Regions from separate parts of the Bacillus sp. ISL-35 genome, predicted to be linked through region 2. Evidence: predicted binding sites of a transcription regulator. Region 2 holds the regulator's gene; the other holds the start of a gene.
The links. The regulator LexA, encoded in region 2, represses DNA repair genes until DNA is damaged. The targets are predictions, from matches to a motif close to CGAACATATGTTCG.

Region 1: J7E38_RS04555 (WYL domain-containing protein) is a predicted target of LexA. The motif match lies at 5,713-5,726, and genes of this name have one in related genera.

What each region holds. Positions count from the first base shown of each region.
Region 1 is NZ_JAGGQK010000002.1:265,662-276,786, reverse strand. Features, by position in the region: gene J7E38_RS04585 (acetolactate synthase large subunit) at 1-1,549, opposite strand, end outside; gene J7E38_RS04580 (PQQ-dependent sugar dehydrogenase) at 1,963-3,366, shown strand; gene J7E38_RS04575 (hypothetical protein) at 3,433-3,993, opposite strand; gene J7E38_RS04570 (cupredoxin domain-containing protein) at 4,165-4,554, opposite strand; tRNA gene J7E38_RS04565 (tRNA-Val) at 4,849-4,921, opposite strand; gene J7E38_RS04560 (NUDIX hydrolase) at 5,013-5,630, opposite strand; gene J7E38_RS04555 (WYL domain-containing protein) at 5,766-5,987, shown strand; gene J7E38_RS04550 (TRAP transporter permease) at 6,021-7,973, opposite strand; gene J7E38_RS04545 (DUF1850 domain-containing protein) at 7,963-8,508, opposite strand; gene J7E38_RS04540 (TAXI family TRAP transporter solute-binding subunit) at 8,683-9,675, opposite strand; gene J7E38_RS04535 (alpha/beta hydrolase) at 9,877-10,602, shown strand; gene J7E38_RS04530 (YjcG family protein) at 10,719-11,125, shown strand, end outside.
Region 2 is NZ_JAGGQK010000009.1:39,607-50,731, reverse strand. Features, by position in the region: gene J7E38_RS14065 (SDR family NAD(P)-dependent oxidoreductase) at 53-799, opposite strand; gene J7E38_RS14060 (VOC family protein) at 917-1,342, opposite strand; gene J7E38_RS14055 (hypothetical protein) at 1,518-2,540, opposite strand; gene J7E38_RS14050 (RNA polymerase sigma factor) at 2,537-3,091, opposite strand; gene tkt (transketolase) at 3,309-5,318, opposite strand; gene J7E38_RS14040 (DUF896 domain-containing protein) at 5,635-5,868, opposite strand; gene J7E38_RS14035 (YneB family resolvase-like protein) at 5,944-6,591, opposite strand; gene yneA (cell division suppressor protein YneA) at 6,617-6,931, opposite strand; gene lexA (transcriptional repressor LexA) at 7,086-7,709, shown strand; gene J7E38_RS14020 (hypothetical protein) at 7,883-8,080, shown strand; gene J7E38_RS14015 (ATP-dependent DNA helicase) at 8,133-10,055, opposite strand; gene J7E38_RS14010 (hypothetical protein) at 10,215-10,742, shown strand; gene J7E38_RS14005 (GNAT family N-acetyltransferase) at 10,735-11,125, shown strand, end outside.

The DNA.
Region 1 (11,125 bases), on a different contig from region 2:
AAATTTCATGTGCAAGAAGATTGTCAAGCTCAATAAGGTTATTCACCCTAACACCCTTGACCCCAAAGCTACCTGCCAGTTGAACAAAATTTGGATTGCTGAAATTCACACCATAACTGTGGCCAAACTGCTTTTCCATCATCTGTTTTTCAATCTTCAGCATCGAATCATTCAGACAAATGATCACAAAAGCTAACCCTAATCTTTTTGCTGTTTCGATTTCCGCCACGTTCATCAGGAGTCCTCCGTCTCCTGTTATACATATTACATTTTTATTTGGCGCAGCCAATTTTGCCCCTATTGATCCTGGCAACGCGATTCCCATGGATGCAAGTCCATTTGAAATGATTAATTGCCCTGGCCTATCAGGTTGGAAGTGACGTGCTATTTTCATTTTGTGTTCGCCAACATCAGATAATATGATGGTGTTTTCGTCAGTGTGCTTTTCGATTATATGGAGAATATTTCTGGTCGTTAGTGGCTGTTTACTTATCGTTTCTTCATTCCAGGAGACTTGACTTTCTTGCAAAATCCTCTCTTTAAGACTATTGGCGGGGACCCATTCTTTAGAAACAATTTCCCGATTTTTTAATAGCTTAAAGATTTGATTCAACTCACCGGTTAATTGACTGCGAACTGGATAATATTCATCATACTCTGCTTCTTGAGAATGAATATGCACAACCGGAACTTTGTTTTTATTCCAGTTTTTCGGGAGGCTTTCAATCAGATCGAAACCTATCACAATCAGTAAGTCTGCCTCCGCTATTCCCTCTGGTACTAAATCATGGTCTTTGAATCCAAAGGTAAAGTAGTTAAGAGGATGATTTTTTGGTAAGACCCCTTTGGACATAAAGCTGTTTGCCACTGGTACTTTAAGCAGTTCAGCAAAGCTTTGGAATGCTTCGCTAGCTCCTTGCCTAATTACGCCGTTTCCAATCAGGATAAAAGGTTTTTGACACTTTTTAAGAACTGCTTCTGTTTCATTAATTTCCTCCATCGATGGGACGACACTTGGTGCAGTTCTTTTAGGCATAGCTTTTCTGGAAATTGTCTCTGAAGCCAGGTTCTCTGGTAACTCTACCAGCACTGCTCCAGGCTTTTCACTTGCTGCTCTTCGAAAAGCGTTATGGATAATTTCTGGGACCGTGTCTGATTGTTTAATTTGAACGGACCATTTCGTTGCTGGTTCAAAGATTTTTACTATATCAATAAATTGATGAGACTGTTTATGCTGTCTTTCCATTCCGGCTTGTCCAGTTATCGCTACAACAGGTGACCCATCCAATGTGGCACTTGCAACTCCTGTTAATAAATTTGTGGCACCAGGGCCCAGGGTAGCCAGGCAAACTCCAGGTTTCCCCGCTACCCTTCCATATACATCTGCCATAAATGCTGCGCCTTGCTCGTGGCGAACAGGAACATATTGGATTTCTGTTGATCTGGACAACGAGTCTGCTAGATCTAATACTTCCTTGCCGAATATCCCAAATACGTACCTTACTCCTTCTGTTTCTAAACATTGAACAAGCAAATCAGAAGTTTTCATCATTTCCCTCCAAAAAAATGTACTAATTTAATGGTTTCCTTTGATAACTGATTCATTCAGGGGAAATGATAAATTTTCAAAAACTAAAAAGCAGTATATAAGTCATTCATCACAGCTTTGCGGAGAAAACCGAAAATGCTGATGAATTTTTTCTGATTTCTCGTTCATAATGGTTCACACTCAATTCACTCACAGAAAAGCTTATATAGGCCACCTGCATTTATAAAATAATGAAATGGAATGAGGAAAAGCCCCAGCCAAACAAATTTCTCATATGCGCTTAACTTACCTGGTTCTGCTGCTTTATAGCTGAGAAAAGCCTTAACCTAATCCATGACCCTATTCTGGTACTGTTAGAGGATTCCTGACCATATTCTTATAAAAGAAAACAATAAGCTGAGGTGAATATTTACTTGGAAAAAGTTAAGGTAAGTTTACGTCCAGTTGTAAGCAAGATCAATTTACCCACCGTTATGAAAACAGCCCTTTTACCGGGAGACTCAATTGAAAGATTATTTATTGCAACCCAAATAGGAGAAATTTTTTATATAGGTAACGGAGACATTAAAACTTTTTTAGATATTCGACCGCAAGTCCTTAAACTTGGTGATCAAGGTGGTGGATACGATGAACGGGGATTATTAGGGCTTGCATTTCATCCCCAGTTTTATTACAACGGTCTATTCTATCTTCATTATTCAGTAGCTGGGTCACAAGGGCAAGGTGCACTTCCTGATACTTCTATGCCTGACCCTTGTGACCCAAACACCCTAAATCGAAAATGGGTTAATAGAGAAGTTCAATTTGATCATATAGATACAGTAGAAGAATGGATTCTTCAAACGAATGGACAGCCTCAAAAAAGACGAACATTGCTGAACTTAAGAAGGCCCTTTTTTAATCATAATGGTGTCAATAGCTTAAACTTTTCACCTGAAACAGGAAAACTGGTTTTAACAACAGGAGATGGCGGTTTAGGATATGATCCATTTAATTTGAGTCAGGATGATATGGAAATCGCCGGTAAAATAATTGAAATTGATGTAGTTAAAAATACATCTTTCAATAATCTACTCGTAGTTACTCGTTTTCCTGAACTGCCTGCACCAATCCAGGAAATACTAACGGTGATTGCCAAAGGAGTTCGCAATATACCAGGGATATCATTTCAAAGGAATTACAATCATTATATTAAATATGTGGGTAATGTCGGACAGGATTTGGCAGAATCGATTTTTTCATTCATTCATTATAGACCGATACCGGTCCCTGAACTTGTAATGAACTCCAGGACCACTCAGGAAATGTATATTAACTTTGGCTGGCGTGGCTGGGAAGGTGCTTTTCCTACTTCGATTATGAATGTCTGCTCTGCTAATTCGAATTCGGATAAGAAAACCATTGTTTATTACGATGAAGCAATTGAAACATCAGTTAGGCGGATCCAGCCATTAACTAGTTATTATCATAAAGATCCACGACCAGATAAGTTTGGCGGCACTGCCCTTACAGGAGTCCATCCATATATGGGAAAAGGGATACCGGCTTTAACGGGAAGCGTTTTGTTTACGGATTTAGCCCGCAAGGATGAATCGGCCACTTCAGTTAAAGGAGTATTAGCTTATACTAGGGTAAGGCCAGACTGTAAACTAAATGATTATAGTATTATTGAAACTGACTACAATTTTAGAACTGAATCTGCCTATTATGTTAGTTTGGGAGCGAATCTGGACCAAACCAGATTATTTTTGGGGGTTTATGGCTCGATGAAAGTGACTGACTTTAACCAGGGTACAATTTTTGAAATCATTCCTTGAATCTTGAACCCTTTCTGATTTCTGAGGGCTTTATCTGCCAGGCAATAGTGAGAGATTTGGCAGACACTAAATTATTAACCTTTTTAATCTTTTAAAAATGTTTAATGCAATTTCAACCCATAACCAGCTATAAAGGAAAGCAAATAAAAAGATCCCTGCGGTTGTAAGAAATGAAAAGGAATCTGAAACAACTGGTCCTAAAACGGGAAAGTCGAAGATAAATAGCAGAATGATAATTCCCAGCATTAAAAAAATTGTACCTGCCGCAATAATGCTTAATCTCTTCCTAAATAAGCAAAATGCTGCTCCTATCCCCAGTCCCAACAGTCCTGTTGTAAAGGCGAATACAATTAATTCACTTGGCTGCAGAATAAATAACAAGATAATGGTCAGCAAGTAAGACATTACTCCAAGTGGAATGGAAAACATTGAACATAACAAAATAGGTGCAGTGGCGAGCGGACTAAAAAATAATCCTATACCTGGCAAAAAGCCTCCAGCTGCCTGTAGCATAACTGATATACAGGCCAAAAAAGACCCCAAAATGAGCTTCATCGTTTTTTTGCGTTTTTTGAATATCAGTTTAGATAAACGCACTTCATTAGAAATAGGCTTAAAAAAATACAACTTTCCACCTCATCTTAAATGATATATGGCTTACCGTACATTATATTTATCATTATTAGAAGTGGAACTACTCTTACTATTTTAAACAAAAAAGGAGCATGGATGGGACACCCAAAAAGTTAGATTTCACTCTAACTTTTTGGGTACTCAGTACATTATTGTCCCTGCTTTTTAATTAACATTTACTTTCCCAACCATACCTTCCTGGAAGTGATACCGGCATATCAATTCATAAGTACCCTTCTGTTCTGGTTTCACAGAAATGTTTTTTTCTTTTCCTGGCTGGAGCTCGATGTCAATCCCCAGCTTTTCCACTGTAAAGGTATGCTCTTTCTTCCCTTTGTTTCTCAATATCAAGGTTGTAGTGATTCCGTTTGGAATGTTGATAACTTTAGGATTAAAATAATCATCATTCAACTCTACCTCAATCATTTTAGCATTCTCCATAGGTTTAGTTGCAGCAACGGATTCGGCAAAACCACTATGTAACCCTATAGTTGTCACAACCGTGAACATAGCTACAAACAAAATCAATCCTGTAACCCACTTTTTCACAGGCATTTGCTATCCCTCCTTTCCTAATCCTTATTTTTTTCAAAGTTAAATTAAATTATCACTCTAAATTAACGGGAAGCAGCAAGAAGGTATAATATCAGTAGCTAATAATAAAAAAGCTCTGTTAAGTATTGTTCTTAACTGAACATTTTTGAACGGAAACGGCAATAAGTTTTAATAAGGTAGCGGCTGATTGAATTACGCCTACTTGTCTGTTAAATGAGCAAAAAATGTTAGCAAAAAAAACAAAAAAAGCCTCCATCCCCTGTTATATAAGGGATGGAGGCTTTTTCAAAAGTATGATTCCTACTGGGTTCGAACCAGCGACCTCTACCCTGTCAAGGTAGCGCTCTCCCAGCTGAGCTAAGGAATCGTTCTAAGTTGTCCTATTTAATGAGGACATAAATTAATATATACTGGATTCAGTATAAAGTCAATAATTTTTCCCCATAAAGTTTTCTGGATTATGAATTTCTTATACTTTGGATGATCCTATTAATATACTCATCTTCATGAGGTACAAAATCCTTTTTGGAGACCAGCATCTCTTTTGGTTTCTTTTCGCCTTCCTCACTTACCATGAAACCTTTGAGCCTTATTTCATTGGATTTGGCAAACCATAGATCTTCAAAATCGGTCATGCTTGCCACCATGATCCCTGAGACCTCATCCTTTTGAAGCTGGAATTTTTCAATAGGCTGATGTTTCTTGTACAAGAAAACATGGCATAGCTCTCGGTCAATGAATTCTGGGCTGATTAGTGAATCTTTGATGGTACCTAAAGATTGTAAATCTTCAACAGTCACGTCGATTCCGAGTTCTTCCTTTACTTCCCTCAAGCCATCAAGAGGAGTTTCATGCGCCAGAATATGCCCTGCTGCGGTGATATCCAGCAAACCGGAATAATCCTTCTTGGCGGAACTCCGAACTTGAAAATAAAGAAAGTCCTCCCCGTTTATCCGCTCTGTAAACCAGCAATGGAATGTCTCATGCCAGTGGCCAGCTTTATGGACATCGGACCTCGGTGCTGTTCCCAGGCAAGTCCCATGTTGATCAAAAATTCTAAGCATTTCACTCTCCATCCTTCACACCTCCATTCCAAATTATACCACCATTTACCTTTCAAAAAAAATAACGAACAAACGTTCCAAAAAAATTGAATAGAGAACAAATGTTCGGGTATAATATAATTATTAAAAGATAAGGAGTGAATACACATGAATTTTCTTTTGGAAAAATCACTAAAAGAAAACCAGCCTGTTGAAATGATTTATTTTGCAGTCGATAACCAGATCACACAGCGAAGGATCATTGTAAAAGAGATCAGGGGGAATTACTTTAAAGCATTTTGTTTTCTTAGAAACGAGGAACGTTTATTCAAGGTTGAAAACATCCTATCCATCATGCCAGAAAAACGGCACTTCCTTAAAATCAGTTAAAAAAGAAGCCCCCGGAATGAGGACTTCTTAAAATTAACTAACTGTACTTGGCTCAGGTGTATTGTTTCTCTTGATCAGTATTTGCAAAGCAATGAGTAGAACAAAGGAACCAAGTCCGATTATATCCGTAATTTTCTCAGGATAAATCAGCATTAAGCCGCTTACAACTCCAATTATTCTCTCGTACCAGAACAATTTCCTCAGCCAGAAACCAATAATACCTGCACCAATAAGCATCATGCCGGCAAGTGCTGTAAACACCACCCAGATTAAGTAATACCATGTTGTATCAATCATTAACAATTCTGGAGACAATACGAACATATAAGGGATGATGAACGCCGCTATTGCCAGCTTTGCTGAGTTAACCCCTGTTTTTATTGGTTCACCGCCTGACACACCAGCTGCCGCAAAAGCCGCCAGCGCTACTGGAGGTGTAATATCAGCGATGATCCCGAAATAGAATACAAATAAATGTGCAGATAAATCAGGTACTCCCAGCAAAATGATGGCCGGTGCTGCAATGGTTGACGTAATGACATAGTTTGCTGTTGTCGGTGACCCCATTCCTAACACCAGGGATGCAACCATTGTAAACGCCAGGGTCAGGAGTAAATGTCCTCCGGCAAGATCCAACAATCCATTGGCGAGCTTCAGGCCAAGGCCGGTTTTCGTCACTACCCCTACAATGATCCCTGCAGCAGCAGTTGCAGCCGCAACACCTAACGCCGTGCGTGCCCCATCGACAAGCGCATCAATTACATCTCTGAAACCAATCCGGGTTTCTTTCTTTATCGCACTAACCACAACGGTAATAACAATACTCCATAGAGCGGCTCTCATAACACTCATTCCGCTTACCATCAGGACAATGACAGCCAATATTGGCAATAGCAAATAGATTTTAGCCATAACTTCTTTGCGGTCAGGCATTTCTTCAACCTTCAATCCCCGCAGGCCGACCCTTTTTGCTTCAAAATGTGTCATGATCCAAATCCCGGTAAAATAAAGCAGCGCTGGAATTGCTGCAGCCTTAGCGATATCCCAGTAAGTGATGCCACCGCCAATGAATTCTACCATCAAGAAGGCAGCTGCACCCATGATAGGCGGCATAAGCTGGCCACCGGTAGAAGCAGCTGCTTCTACTGCACCTGCAAATTCTTTACGATATCCGAGCTTTTTCATCATCGGAATCGTGAATGAGCCAGATGTAACAACGTTAGCTACAGAACTGCCGCTGATTGTTCCTTGCAGGGCACTAGAAAAAATCGCAACTTTAGCAGGACCGCCGACTCTTTTTCCGGCAATGGAAACAGCAAGATCGTTAAAATATTGGCCAACGCCTGTTTTCACTAGAAACGCGCCAAATAACAAGAATAAGAAGATAAACGTAGAAGAAACCCCCAATGGTGTTCCTAGGATCCCTTCAGTTGTGAAAAACATTGTCTGGATCAAGCTGTCAAGTTCAAGTCCTCTGTGTGCGAGGAAACCCGGCATATATGGACCATACAATGCATAACCCAAAAACAGAACCGCAATAATCGTAATCGGCAGACCTACCGTTCTCCTTGTCGCTTCGAGGACGAGTAAAACAGCAGCAAGCCCAATGTAAAAATCAACCGGGGTCAGACGGCCAACCCTGTTGACTAGTTCATCAATCATCAGCGGCCAATAAGCACCAACAGCAATCGCAATAATCGCTAATAGGATATCGTACCAGGCGACTTTATGATGAACACGGTCTTTTTTTCGGGCAGGAAATAAAATAAAAATCAGTGCAAGCGCAAAGCCCAGATGGATGGATCTTTGCAACTGTGCAGTCAATACTCCAAAAATTGATGTGTATAACTGGAATAGTGAGAATGACAGCAGCAAGATGAATGCAATCATGCCCATTATCCCTTTTAATTTCCTTGATGCAGCTTCAGGATCGTATTTTTCCAACAGCTCCTGCTGTTCCTGTTCTGTTAATGTTTCATTCTTCATGCTCAAGGATATTCACTCCTTTCATTTGCTGAATAACATTAATTTTCATTACTTTTATCCTTACTCTCGTTCCAGGTTTTATTGCCTGAGCAAGCGGAAAGGAGATCTTACCTTGCAAAAACGTGTGATTTGCCCTCACTTTGCCGACGCGGAGGTCAAAGTGCTTAAATCTTCTATCCATATTCTTAATAAGGTACTTGCCATCCTGCATCTCAAAATGTTCACCTTCCGCAATTTCTGATGGCATACCAATCGCAAAATCTTCATACTCCAATTCATATTGCTGAATCTCATTTTGTTCGGTAATTTTATAGCTTTCAATTACGTCGGACAAATGGATGGAATGTGTATACTTTATCTTAAACTTGTCCCCTTGTGCAATAGGTACATAGCATAGTACATCTTCTTCTTCAGGTTGAAGAAAAACAAGAGCTTGTTTATAAGGAATATTGATTGAGATTAATAAAATGAACATAATGAGGAGCAACAGAACGAAGATCTTTTTATTAAAATTAATTAAGTTCATATAACCCATGCCTCGCCTGTCCTATAACGTTCAAAGAGGTTTGATTAATATTCAGTAAAAAAAGACCGGAATAGGGTTCGGTCTGTTCTGTCGTGGAACCGCCGAAGTAACAAATGCACTCCAGAAATATTAATTGACCGGGCAAAATCCAATGATGGATTTTGTCCGGCCAGAGTTTGAATATTACTCAGCAGCTTTGATTCCTTTTTCATCAAAATACTTCTGTGCTCCTGGGTGTACATCAATTCCTACACCATTCAAAGCATTTTCAGGCTTGATCTGCTTAGCTTTTGCATGTTGTACCTGGTCAAGGTTTTCAAAAATTGATTTAGTGATATCGTAAACAACTTCATCTGAAAGATCCGCCTTTACTACCAGCATTGCCAGAACAGCAACTGTTGGCACATCAGAACCCAATTTGTAAGTTCCTGTTGGCACCACTTCTTTTGCGTAGTATGGATATTTTTCAATTAGTTTATCAGCCTTATCAGCATCTATAGGAACAATCACAACTTTTTCTGTTGCTGAAAGTTCTTCAACAGCCGCAGTTGGATGTCCGGCTGTTACGAATGCAGCATCAATATTGCCGTCTTTAATGCCATTTACCGATTCATCAAAGCTTAGATCCTGCTTTTTGATATCATCAATTGACATTCCATAAGCTTCAAGTATTTGCTCTGCATTCGCTGCAGTACCAGATCCTGGTGCACCTATCGATACCTTTTTGCCTTTAAGGTCATCGACAGACTTGATACCTGATTTTTCAGTTGTAACGATTTGGATTGTTTCAGGATAAAGCGTACCAATCGCTTTAATATTATCGATTTTGTTTCCATCAAACATCAGCTTTCCTTCAGTTGCATAAGAAGCGATATCTGTTTGAGTGAAGGCGATTTCACCTTTACCATCTTTAATGCTCTGCATGTTTTCAGCAGATGCTCCTGTTGTTTCCGCATTTGTATCGATACCTGTTGCATCAGACACAATCTTGGCAAAAGCTCCGCCAAGCGGGAAGTATGTACCACCCGTACCGCCAGTAAGGATGCTCATGAATTTAGGTTTTTCTTGTGATTTTCCTTCTCCGCCCTTTTCGTCAGAGCTGCTGCCACAAGCTGATAGCACCATCGAAAGTACTAGCACAAGTGCAGTGAACAAAAGAAACTTTCTTTTTTTCATCAGATTTCCCCCTTTGATATATAATTGTTCACCATAATTCTACCATAAGACTTCACACAATTGTCAAACATGTTACTTGCTTACTAATTTCATGCCGGCTTATAATACATTACCTGAAAAGCTTTTTGAAAATACATATGCTAAAATCGTCTTGACGGCAAAAATGTAAAATAGCAAATCTAAGGTTTTGGAGGTAAATAAATGGATTTTCCAATGGGCAAAATTGAAGAAATCACACTCCAAAGCAAGGAGCTGGGCGAAGAAATAACGATGCTGGTATACCTGCCTGCCAATTATTCCCCATTGTATAAATACTCCTTGCTGATCGCACAGGATGGACGCGATTATTTCCAATTGGGGCGGATAGGCAGGGTTGCGGATGAATTCCTTGCAAAAAAAGAAATTGAAAACGTCATCATCGTTGGAATCCCATATGATTCTGTCGAAGACCGACGCCAAAAATACCATCCGAAAGGAGAGCAGCACCAAGCCTATATTCGCTTTTTGGCCCATGAGCTTGTCCCTTATCTCGATGAACGCTATCCAACCTACCAAATGGGGATGGGACGCGCTTTGGTCGGTGATTCGCTTGCAGCAACCGTTTCACTGCTTGCAGCTATCCAGTATCCTCATACTTTTGGAAAAGTTCTGCTTCAATCACCTTATGTGAATGAGGAAGTATTTTCGGCGGTTAAGAACTTCAATCAACCTGAGTTGCTGAATATATACCACAGTGTCGGCGAACAGGAGACAGTTGTTAAGACGACATCATCCAAAAACAAAGATTTCCTTACACCAAACAGGGAGCTTTCAAAGATGTTCAAGGAAAAAAGCTTTGGCTATTTTTATGAAGAATTTAGTGGAGACCATACATGGACTCATTGGCAGCCCAACCTTAAGCGGGCAATGAAAAGAATGTTTTCCTAATGAATGCTTCTTTATATTATATATTTCAAAAATTTGTTATAATGAATGGTAAATCATAATTTTCAGTTTTCTTAACTGAACGAGAAGCAACACTATAATGAAACGGGGGTATTTAGATGAAATTCGGTATTGTCATTTTTCCATCAAAGAAGATCCAGGATTATGCTAATTCGATGAGAAGGCGCTATGACCCACATTATGCATTAATCCCGCCACACATCACTTTAAAATCTCCATTTGAAGCGACAGAAGAGGAGATTAAGGATATCGCCAATAAGATCGATTCGATTGCCAGGAATTTCAAACCAGTCAAACTGAACATCAAGAAGATTGGTTCTTTTAAACCCGTAAATAATGTCATATACCTGAAGGTTGAATCACCTGAAGATTTAGGCTCACTCCATAATGAACTAAATTCAGCATTCGATGGAAATCAGGAATATAACTTTGTACCGCATATCACTATTGGGCAAAAAATGTCCGACGATGAGCACTCGGATGTCTATGGTTCATTAGGGATGAC
Region 2 (11,125 bases):
TCATCTGAAGTTGAAAGGGAGCCGCTATCATTTTTAGCAGCTCCCTGAATCCTTATTCTTCATAAATCATTTTACGCGTCATTCCGCCATCGATGACAAGGTCCTGGCCATTTATAAAATCATTATCCTTATCGGCCAAATACAGGCAAGCCCTTGCAATATCTTCCGGTTTCCCGACACGGTTGGACCAATGCTGAAGATGGTCCTTCTGACGCAGTTCATCATATTCAACTGTCTGAATCCACCCGGGGCTTATCGAGTTGACGGTAATCCCTTTCTCTTGAAGAGAAGCGGCAAGTGCATGTGTCAAGGCCACAATTCCGCCTTTAGAGGAAGCATATGCTTCTGAATTTGGTTCAGACATAGTTGCCCTGGTTGATGCAATATTGATAATTCGTCCACCTTTAGTCATCCTTCTGGCCGCTTCACGTGAGCCGATAAACACACTCCTGAGATTGGTAAATACAACATCCTCCCACTCTTCAGTAGTAAGCTCGAACAACGGCTTGAACCGCGACACTCCGGCATTATTGACCAATACATCGATCTGTCCGAAGTCACTCAACACACTGTCAACAAGCTTGACAATATCTTTTTCTTTTCTGACATCTGTTTGATAAAATCTTACTTGTCCGCCGCATTCTTTTAGTTCAGATACCAATTCCTCCCCCTTGGATTCATCTATGTCTGCGATGCATACATTAGCATGTTCTTGCGCAAATGCTCTTGCGATCCCTTTGCCAATTCCATTAGAACCGCCTGTTATAATCACAGTCTTTCCTTCAAACTTGCCTGGCATAAAATTCTCCTCCTATTTTACAAAAGTTGATATTAATAATGATTCCACTTTGTTCTTCCATTCAATCTCTTTATGAAGATAAAATAAGCCAGACTGCATATGCAGCCCAGCGCGGGATTATTTATTACTTTCTGTTGATACTTGCCACTCGACGCCAAACTTGTCTGTCAACTGGCCGTAAGCCGGACTCCAAAAGGTTTCCTGAAGGGGCATTGTTACCTTTCCGTCCACTTGCAATTTATTAAAGACTTCTTTTGCTTCAGCGGCATTATCCACCATTAGCGCGATTGTTACCTGGGAACCAAGCTGATATGGATGGCCGGGGAATGTATCTGAAAGCATAAAGCCTGCATCACCAATTTTCAATTGGGCGTTCAACACTCGGTTCTTTGCTTCTTCAGGAAGAGGATGATCAGGGTTTGCAGGCATATCTCCAAAAGTTTGCAGACTAATCACTTCTGCTCCCAATGCCTCCTTATAAAAATTCACTGCTTCCTGGCCATTCCCATTCGTTACTATGTAAGGGACAATTCCTGTTACCATAACAGCACCTCTTTCTTTTTTAGAACATCAGTTCGTATATATTTTAACATCTACTATCTCTCTATTCAATTTTACCTAAAAGAAGGCTACTTTCACAATAATTACTGTAGGTGCTTTAGCATGTACTCAAAAAAAAACAAAAAAAGCGGATGTTTCCGCTTTTTTTCTTGTTTATTCAATATGGCAATTCTTTTCCATTTTTATCACGGACTATGATCTCATATTCATCCTCTTTTACAAGTGAATTCGGCTTTTCACTATCGATAAATTTGTTTATCTCATCACGTATTTTATTAACTGTCTCATCAGCTTCATCATCCGAAGCTGCCAGGTTGGTTTTTATAAACATTTCCAATTTATTTTGTTTGTATGAATATGCGTATCCTGTGACATGGAATTCTTTTTTGAGGGCCAGTCCTTCATAGATGGTCCTCAAATAATCAGTCCAAATGCCTTCGCGTTTATTTTTTTCAACATCGACGCTTTCTAGGATTACATCTTTTTCATACCCATACGTTTTTGCAGATTCAATTGTAGTGTTTTTAATTTCTTCTGCTCTGGTTTCTGTTACTGGTATGGAAATTTCAATACTACTGTTGAAAGGATTTACAGTCAATATTTCATATCCTGCTTTTTTTAAATCAGCTTCTAGTTTTTCACCTAACTCAGTTAATTCTTCTTCCTCCTTTGAAAGAGGAGTAACTTGAGGAATATATGAGCTTACTTTAATTTTATAGGAATCATAGCCTTTACTTTTAAGAACTTTCTCTGTGACCTCCGTGATTTTCTCTCTCTCCCGGTCTGCATCCTTTTCAGAACCCTCTATGCTGATTTCAAATTTTGTCACTTCACCCGGTGTCATCCCCAGGGAGAAATTTTTATACCCTTCCTTCTCTAGTGCTTCCCAAAGCATGACATCAACAGATTTTGTCTTGAATACCTGGCCAAGATATGGGATTTTAGAAGCCATTTCTGCAACCGAAGGATTAAGAAATGCTGAACCAGTGATTACCCCTAATGTGATCACTGCGGAGGCAGCAAATTGGAACCTTCTATTTCTCCTCATCTTGACAGTGGCCTTCTTTGGTTCTGCTTCCACTTTAATATTCTTGGCAAAATCGTATAGTGATGATGGCACCTCGATCTTCTTCATTTCTTCCTCTAGCTCCTTTTTGATCATCATGTCCTCATTTTTCATTGAGTGCTCACCCCTATTATTTGATTTTCCATCAACTGGTTTTTAAGTGCTTTCCTGGCCCTGTGAAGATGTGATTTGACTGTTGAAGTTTTTATGCCTAGCATTTCAGAAACTTCCTGAATGGTGAAATCCTGATAGTAGTAAAGGAGCAATACATTCCGATAATCCCCGTTCTTGAGTGACTGGATGCCCTGACTGATCTCGAATTGCATTTCCTCTTGAAGAACACTATCCATTACTCCACGGTGATCTTTTAACGTTTCCATTTCAATTACCGTTTCTTTCATTCTTGCATTTTTTCTTATGTTATCGATCGAGCGATGTGAAACTAGCTTGTAAAACCAGGTGTTGAAATAAATGATTTCTTTTCCAGCTATAATATTTCGATATGCTTCCAGCATTGCATTTTGGACTACTTCTTCTGCTTCTTCCTTTGACCGGACAATACTGTAACTTGTTTTATATGCTTTTTCAATCAGGGGATTCAATAACTCAGCGAAAGCAGATTCATCACCATTCCTGATTCGCAGCATCAGTTCTGACTGTTCCAAAAGCAGCACCTCCTTGTATCTTTCTATTCTTTAGGCGACGACGACCCCTTTATGGTTGCAAAGAAACAAAAAAATATATAACAGTTATGCTCTTGCGATCGAGCTAATTGTTCGATATCAAGCCAAATTGATTTTAACATAAATCCTTACTAATATTTTCCAAACCAAAAAGAGCACGCAACCATTAATGGTTACGTGCTCTTTTATCAAGATAATTTTAGTTTTGTTCGATCAATGCTTTTACGCGAGCGACTACATTGTTGACAGAGAATCCATACTCTTCCATGATCTTTTCACCTGGAGCTGATGCACCAAATGTATCGATCGCAAGGACTTCTCCCTCATCGCCAACATAACGGTGCCATCCTAGTGAAGAGCCCATTTCGATTCCAAGACGCTTTTTGACAGACTTTGGAATGACACTTTCTTTGTATTCCTTTGATTGCTGCTCGAAGCGATCCCATGCAGGCATGCTGACAACAGCCACATCGATGCCTTCTGAAGCAAGAGCTTCCTGTGCTTTTACAGCAAGGCCGACTTCTGAACCAGCTGCAAGGATCATAGCATCAGCTGTTTCTTTCCCAGCTGGAGAAATGACGTAAGCACCTTTTGATACGCCCTCGTAAGCATTCTTGTCCGTATTCTTGATTGTCGGCAAGTTTTGGCGAGTCAGCACTAGAGCTGTAGGATTCTTAGTTGATTCTATTGCCAGCTTCCATGCTGCTGCTGTTTCGTTGCCATCTGCAGGACGAATCACTGACAAGTTTGGCATTGCTCGAAGTCCGGCAAGCTGTTCTACAGGCTCGTGCGTTGGACCATCTTCCCCAACCGCTATGCTGTCATGTGTGAACACATAGGTTACAGGCAATCCCATTAATGCAGCAAGTCTGATTGCCGGCTTTAGGTAATCAGAGAATACGAAGAATGTTCCGCCGAACACCTTCAGGCCGCCGTGAAGTGCCATACCGTTCATAGCTGCTCCCATTGCGAATTCACGTACGCCGAACCAGATGTTGCGGCCTTCGAATGAACCTGGGAAGAAGTCACCTGTTCCCTTGATCATTGTTTTGTTTGAACCAGCAAGGTCAGCAGATCCGCCGATCAAGTAAGGAAGGTTTTTCGCAATGCCGTTAAGTGCTTCACCAGAAGATGCACGGCTGGCAAGGCTCTTGCCTTCTTCGTATACTGGAATGTCCTTATCCCATCCCTCTACTAACTCACCCTTCATAGCTTTTTCAAGCTGGGCACCTAGTTCTGGATACTCACTCTTATATTGAGACAATTGTTCATTCCATGCTTGTTCTGTTTGTTCACCTTTATCAGCGATTTGCTGTTTGAAGTGATCATAAACTTCACTTGGTACATGGAAGTCTTCTTCAAATGTCCACTTGTAAGCTTCCTTAGTCAGCTTCAATTCATCAGCGCCAAGCGGAGCTCCGTGAACATCTGATTTACCAGAGAGGTTCGGTGATCCATATCCGATGATTGTCTTAACTTCAATCATTGTCGGACGATCTGAATCTGTTTTTGCTTCCTCGATCGCTCTTGCGATTTCTTCCAGGTTGTTTCCATCTTCAACGCGGATATATTGCCATCCGTACGCCTTGAAACGGCCTTCAATGCTTTCAGAGAACGACTTATTAAGGTCGCCGTCGAGTGATATATCATTTGAATCGTAAAGGACAATCATCTTGCCCAATTTCAGGTGAGCCGCAAGGGATGCTGCTTCAGCAGAAACGCCTTCCATTAAATCGCCATCACCGCAAATGCTATATGTATAGTGATCAACGATATTATAGTTATCCTTGTTATAGACAGCAGCTAGATGCTGTTCAGCCATTGCCATACCAACTGCCATGGCAATTCCCTGGCCAAGCGGTCCAGTTGTTGCGTCCACACCGGCAGTGTGTCCAAACTCAGGATGTCCTGGTGTCTTGCTTCCCCACTGACGGAATTGCTTAATATCTTCCATTGATAAATCATAACCTGCAAGGTGCAACAAGCTATACAGCAGCATAGAACCATGGCCGGCAGACAAGACAAAACGGTCGCGGTTGAACCATTCTGGATTCTTAGGGTTGATGTTCATATAACGAGTCCATAATGTGTAAGCCATCGGTGCTGCCCCCATCGGCATGCCCGGGTGGCCTGAATTTGCTTTTTCAATCGCATCAATTGATAAAGTACGAATGGAATCAATTGATAGCATATCAATTTCTTTAAACATGAAATACATCCTTTCTATAGGTACTGGCTACATCCTTAATATTATAGCGAGAGAAATTATTATACAACAAATTATGCCTGAAGGAGACAGAAAAGGCCGTATTGTTATTTATTTTGACACATACTCGCTGTACTTATGTAAGCGAACAGTTTAGATGAAGACGGAATACAACTTCGAAGCTATGAGTTTTAATTGGCCTCAGTGCTGATTTTCCACTTTAGAAGTCGTATAAAACATTCTATTTCAGTTGTTTTATCTGTCTTGCTGGTAAAATAAAAATGGAATACATTCTCTCATGTATTCCAAATTAAATATATTAATGAAGTTTATTCTTCATTTTTTCTTCTTTTAATTTTTCAGGTGTCACATCATTTCCCTCAGGATCGACAATGGTAACTCCCTTTAGTGTGTTGAGCATAGAAGAACGGAATGACTGGAGATACTCGGCGCGAAGCTTTGTCTGTTCCTTTGCTTCCTCTTCATTCAGCTTCGATGTTTTTGCTTTCCTTGCCAGTTCGTTGATTCTAGCAATTTTATCACTTGATAGCATTGTAAAGCTCCTTTGTAAAAAATTACGTCAAATGACATCTTACTAAATTTTTTTGGGTTTTACAAGAAAGGAGCCTTATTCCTCATCTGTTTCTATATACTCAAGATATCGTCGATTCACTGTTGCCTTGGATACATTGTAGCCAAATCCTTTTAGGGTAGCGGCAATTTCAGCAAAAGTAAGGCCATTATTCCGCAGCCTGACAATCTCCGCAATCGGCATGTCTTTACGTTCCCTGCCGGAATGCTCGCCCTGGTTTTTCAGATTGCGCTGAGGCTTGTATCCATGTTCTACCGCACGTTTCATTCCGCGTTTAATCTTTATGTTATGGATCTTCCTCTGATATTCTTCTACCATACTGACAATCTGGAGGACCATGGAATCCGATTCAGAAAGTTGGAGTTCCCCGCTGTGCGAGATGCTGTATAACTTAACGTTCTCCTTGAGGATGCAATGGAGAATCGCAACCTTGGCATTCCCCCTGCCAAGTCTGGTCTCATCCTGAATCAAAACGGCACTGACTGACTTGTCCTTGATCAACTCCAGCAGTTCCAGTATCCCGTCCCTTTCAAGGTCATACCCGCTGGCTTGTTCCTTGATGATGCTCATCACTTCAAATCCATAGTCTTCTGCAAGGCGGAGCAATTCTTCCTCCTGCCTGGCAAGCGATGTTTCCTGTGTTTCCTTCGTGGTACTTACCCGGCAATAAATAATCGCTTTCATGCTGTCACCTTATTCTATGTACAAATTATCTTTCTGCTCCGGCAATTTGGGTAGGTTCTACATATTCCGCTTTTACCGGGATGACAAGTTCATCTCCTGGAAAAACCTTTTCTCCTACGATCGCATTTTCTTTTTCTACCCAGCTCACGAATTCATTTTTCGACAAATGATGTTCACTGGCGTATGTCTCAGCAACCTCCCACAGTGATTGCCCTTCTTCTATAGTAACAGTTATGTATGCATCATCGTTATTTAATTGTGCTTTTGCCACGAGTGAAAAAATCAGGCTGACAGCAAGAAGAATTAAAGCGTAAGAATAGTTTTCCCATAGTTTTTTCATAATCGACACTCCCTAACGAATATATGTTCGCCTATTTAATTTTTATTATAATACGAACATTTGTTTTGTGTCAACTCAAAATTCGAACTTATGTTTGTATCTATTAAATAGACATGGTATAATTAGGACAAGAAAATATACGAGGTGCGTGAATATGACAAAGTTATCAAAGCGGCAACAAGATATATTTGAATTCATAAAAGGTGAAGTCAAGAAAAAAGGATATCCGCCATCCGTACGTGAAATTGGTGAAGCAGTTGGACTGGCATCAAGTTCTACGGTACACGGCCACCTTGCAAGGCTTGAAAGCAAAGGACTGATCAGACGCGACCCAACAAAACCGCGTGCAATTGAAATACTGGAAATTGAAGAGGAAACCCGTATCCCTAAATATAATGTTGTCAACGTGCCTGTTGTCGGTAAAGTAACAGCCGGTATGCCGATCACCGCAATTGAGAATGTAGAAGAATACTTCCCGCTTCCAGATCGGCTTGTTCCTCATGATGAGCAGGTTTTCATGCTGGAAATCATGGGTGACAGTATGATAGAGGCTGGTATCCTTGATGGAGATTATGTAATCGTCAAGCAGCAAAAGACTGCCAATAATGGAGACATTGTCGTAGCCATGACAGAGGATGACGAAGCAACTGTTAAACGCTTCTTCAAGGAGAAGGACTATTTCAGGCTTCAGCCTGAAAATTCGTCAATGGAACCGATTATCCTTCGGAATGTATCGATTCTTGGGAAAGTCATTGGCGTCTATCGTCATATGCACTAAAAAGCAAGCGGCCTCCGCTTGCTTTTTTTCGTTCTATTAAACTTTCATTCTTTAAAGGTTCTATGAGAAGAGCACATTCGTTTTCAAAAATAGGTACAAACCCTGACAACTTGTCCCTTTCCGAATAAGATATCGTGTAAGTATTTTTTTGATGGAAAGGAGTTGAATTTCGAATGGGATCCAATCGAAATAACAACGATGTAGCAGGAGTTTTTTACCCTAACCGCAACAACAACCAGGTAAGGGCGACAATTGATTTCGATGACCTTTGCCGTGCTGTCCGTCGCTGCATCATCAATGATCTGGTTGCTGGTGCTCAGGATGAGAATGATCGTGACCGCGATAATAGAAAGTGCGGCTGCAGAGACTAATTACCGCAAAAAAATCCCGAAAGGCTTGTAGCTTTCGGGATTTTTTTCTATCTTAATGAATGTCTCTAACAGGAAGCACCCCAGTTATTTCTTCCATAAATTCTGCTTTTTGCTTACCAGTAAGCCATAAATGGACGATACCCTGGTCCTGGCTGCTCCTGATCAACCGGCCGATTCCCTGTCTTAATCGAAGCAGCATGTATGGAACGTCTACTTCTGCTTCAGGGTTGGCCGCATGCTTGCGTTTTGCCTGGAATACCGGGTCATGAGGCGGGAATGGCAATGAAGCGATAATGACCTGGGTCAATGATTCACCTGGAACATCAAGACCTTCCCATAAACTGTATGAGCAGAGTACAGTGCTTTTGACATTCTGGAAGTCTTTTACGGTTTCACTGATCTCCCGGTCGCCTTCAAATAAAATGGCAAAATCCCATTCCTGTTGTTCGGACCATTTTCTGAACCTTTCCATTTCCTGCATGGAAGAAAACAAAACCAGGGAGCTTCCATTTGCAGTGCTCAAGTCCTCACCTATCTTCTCCCATTTTTGATTTTCAGCATCCTGAACATGCACTTTAATTTCCATTTGTTCTTGATAATCAAACGGTGATGCCACCGTGAAGGAAGAATATTTTTCGATTCCGAGACTCTTAGCTATATAGTTGAAGTCCCCTGCCTGTGATAAAGTAGCTGATGAAAAAACGAACGGGATATTCTGTGCAAAAACTTCTTTTTTCAAAATGTCCTCTACCAAACGGGGCATGATGACGAGTGAAGACTGAACTTCATTCTCTTCAAGCCAGAAAATCCCTTCGTCGTTCTTCAGGAAGATCGCTAGACCATACGCAAAAAACTCGAGGTACTCTTCCATGATTTTTAAATGGTATTCATCAATCAAGAACATTTCTGCGTCAAAAACAAGCTGGTCCATTAATTCGCTGACCTTCTTTTCCAAAGTTTCAGCTGTCTTCCTGATGGCAGGATGCTTCGCAACTTCTTTTCGATTCGAACCCTCAACAGCAGTTGAGTTTTCAACCAGCAGGTCGAACCATGAATCATGCAGTTCTATAATATCCTCGATTAAATAGAGAGATTCCTCCCTGACATCCTGATGCATATAACCTGTTAACACAGTCGTCAGCGTTTGCGAATTAAATCTGTATGTCAAGCCTTTTTGCGCTGCGAATTCAAGCAAATGGCCTTCATCAAAAATGACGGTGCTTGCTTCTGGCAGCAATGGCATCTGGCCCTCTCTTTTGCGAGATTCTTTCGTCCAGACATGCTCCATGTAAAAATCATGCGAGCAAATAATCAAGTCTCCGGCATGTCGATAGTAATCACGATTCAATGTTTGTCCGCAGCGATGGCGCCAGCTGCATGTTGAGCATTGCTGGAGCGGATCCCACGCCATCTGGGACCATTTTTCATTGGTGACCCAAGGATATTCCTTTCGATCACCATAGCGGCTGAACGAATTCATGGAAATGCCTTCATCAAAAATAAAATCAGGCAGCTGGTCATGGACATCAAGGATTTCAATGTCGTCAGAAGTGTTGGAAAGCTCATCAAGCTTCTTGACACATACATATTGCTCCCTTGCTTTCGCCAGCCGGACGTCCACTTTGAGTCCCAATGCCTGCTCTAGTTTCTCAATATCTCCGCCCTCTTTGACAAGCTGTTCGATCAGCGTTTCATCTGAACAGGATACAATCGCAGGCTTCCCCATATAACGAGCGTAGAGGATTGCGTAGATCAGGTAAACGAAGGTTTTTCCTGTCCCCACACCTGCTTCCGCAAACACAATCCCTTTGTTCTTAAAGGCCTGTTCCACCTGGAAAGCCATATATATCTGTTCATCGCGCAATTCATAGCCCTTTTCAGGCAAAATATCATAAAAAACATCACCAATGTAATCTCCTAATAAATCAAAGAATGTATCATTTTTAGTGATGGTAAATGGAAGATTTTTTGTCATTCAGGTTCTCCTTGAAAATTGATTCTGGCCAAAAGCCAGCTTTAATCATAACAGAAAAAAGTGCTGGAAGTGAAAGAATTCATTCTGGTAAAAATTCTGATTACTCTTTTGGAATTTTCTGCTATTATTAATTCAGACTTTAACCAAAGGAGTAAATTTATGAAGGCGAAAAAGTCTAAATACCTTATTATATTCGTTCTCGCAGCATTGATTTTACTCAATATCTATCAATATAACAAAATTTCCGACATGGAAAAGGAAGCAGGACTTGAATTCCAGCGTACTGTACGGGATTCTATCTTTCTGCTGGAAAACGATGCCGATCCGACTATATGGATAAAGATCCTGAATGAAGAAGATGGCGAATTCACGTTTGCCAGTCATCTAGGTGAACTGTCTAATCTGAGCAGACAGTACCATATGATGAATGGAAAGATCTCAATGTTAGGGACAATGTGGGATCAACTAGCAGACCGTTATACAGACTTAGCGATCAGTGTTAAAAATGGCAGGGACTACACTCAAACAGAAGAGGAAATCAACAAAGACAGAGAGTTTCTAGTTATGTTTCTAAATGATATCGACTCAATATCAGGTGAAAGTGAAAAGCGTTATTACAGGGGATTTTCTGATTCCAAATCCAAAACTTCAAATATGGTATGGAGGGAGTATAAGAAATATGAATAGCGTTGATTATATTATTCGCCCGGAAGAAATGCACGATATCCATGGTATCAGGGTTCTAAATCAAGTGGCTTTTGAAAAGGGTGAAAATGAAGCCCGTTTGGTTGACCTGATCAGGGATTCTGAACATTTCATTCCTGACTTAAGCCTGGTAGCTGTTGACGAGAATGGAAAAATCATCGGGCACATTCTTTTTAGCATCATCAGTCTTGTTACAAATCAAGGAATGATTCCAACCATCGGTCTCGCTCCCATGGCCGTGAATCCAGAATATCAAAATAGCGGAATCGGTTCAGCACTCGTCACGGAAGGCCTGAAAAAATGCAAGTCTTTAGGATATCAACATGTATTCGTACTCGGCCATAAGAATTTTTACCCCAAATTCG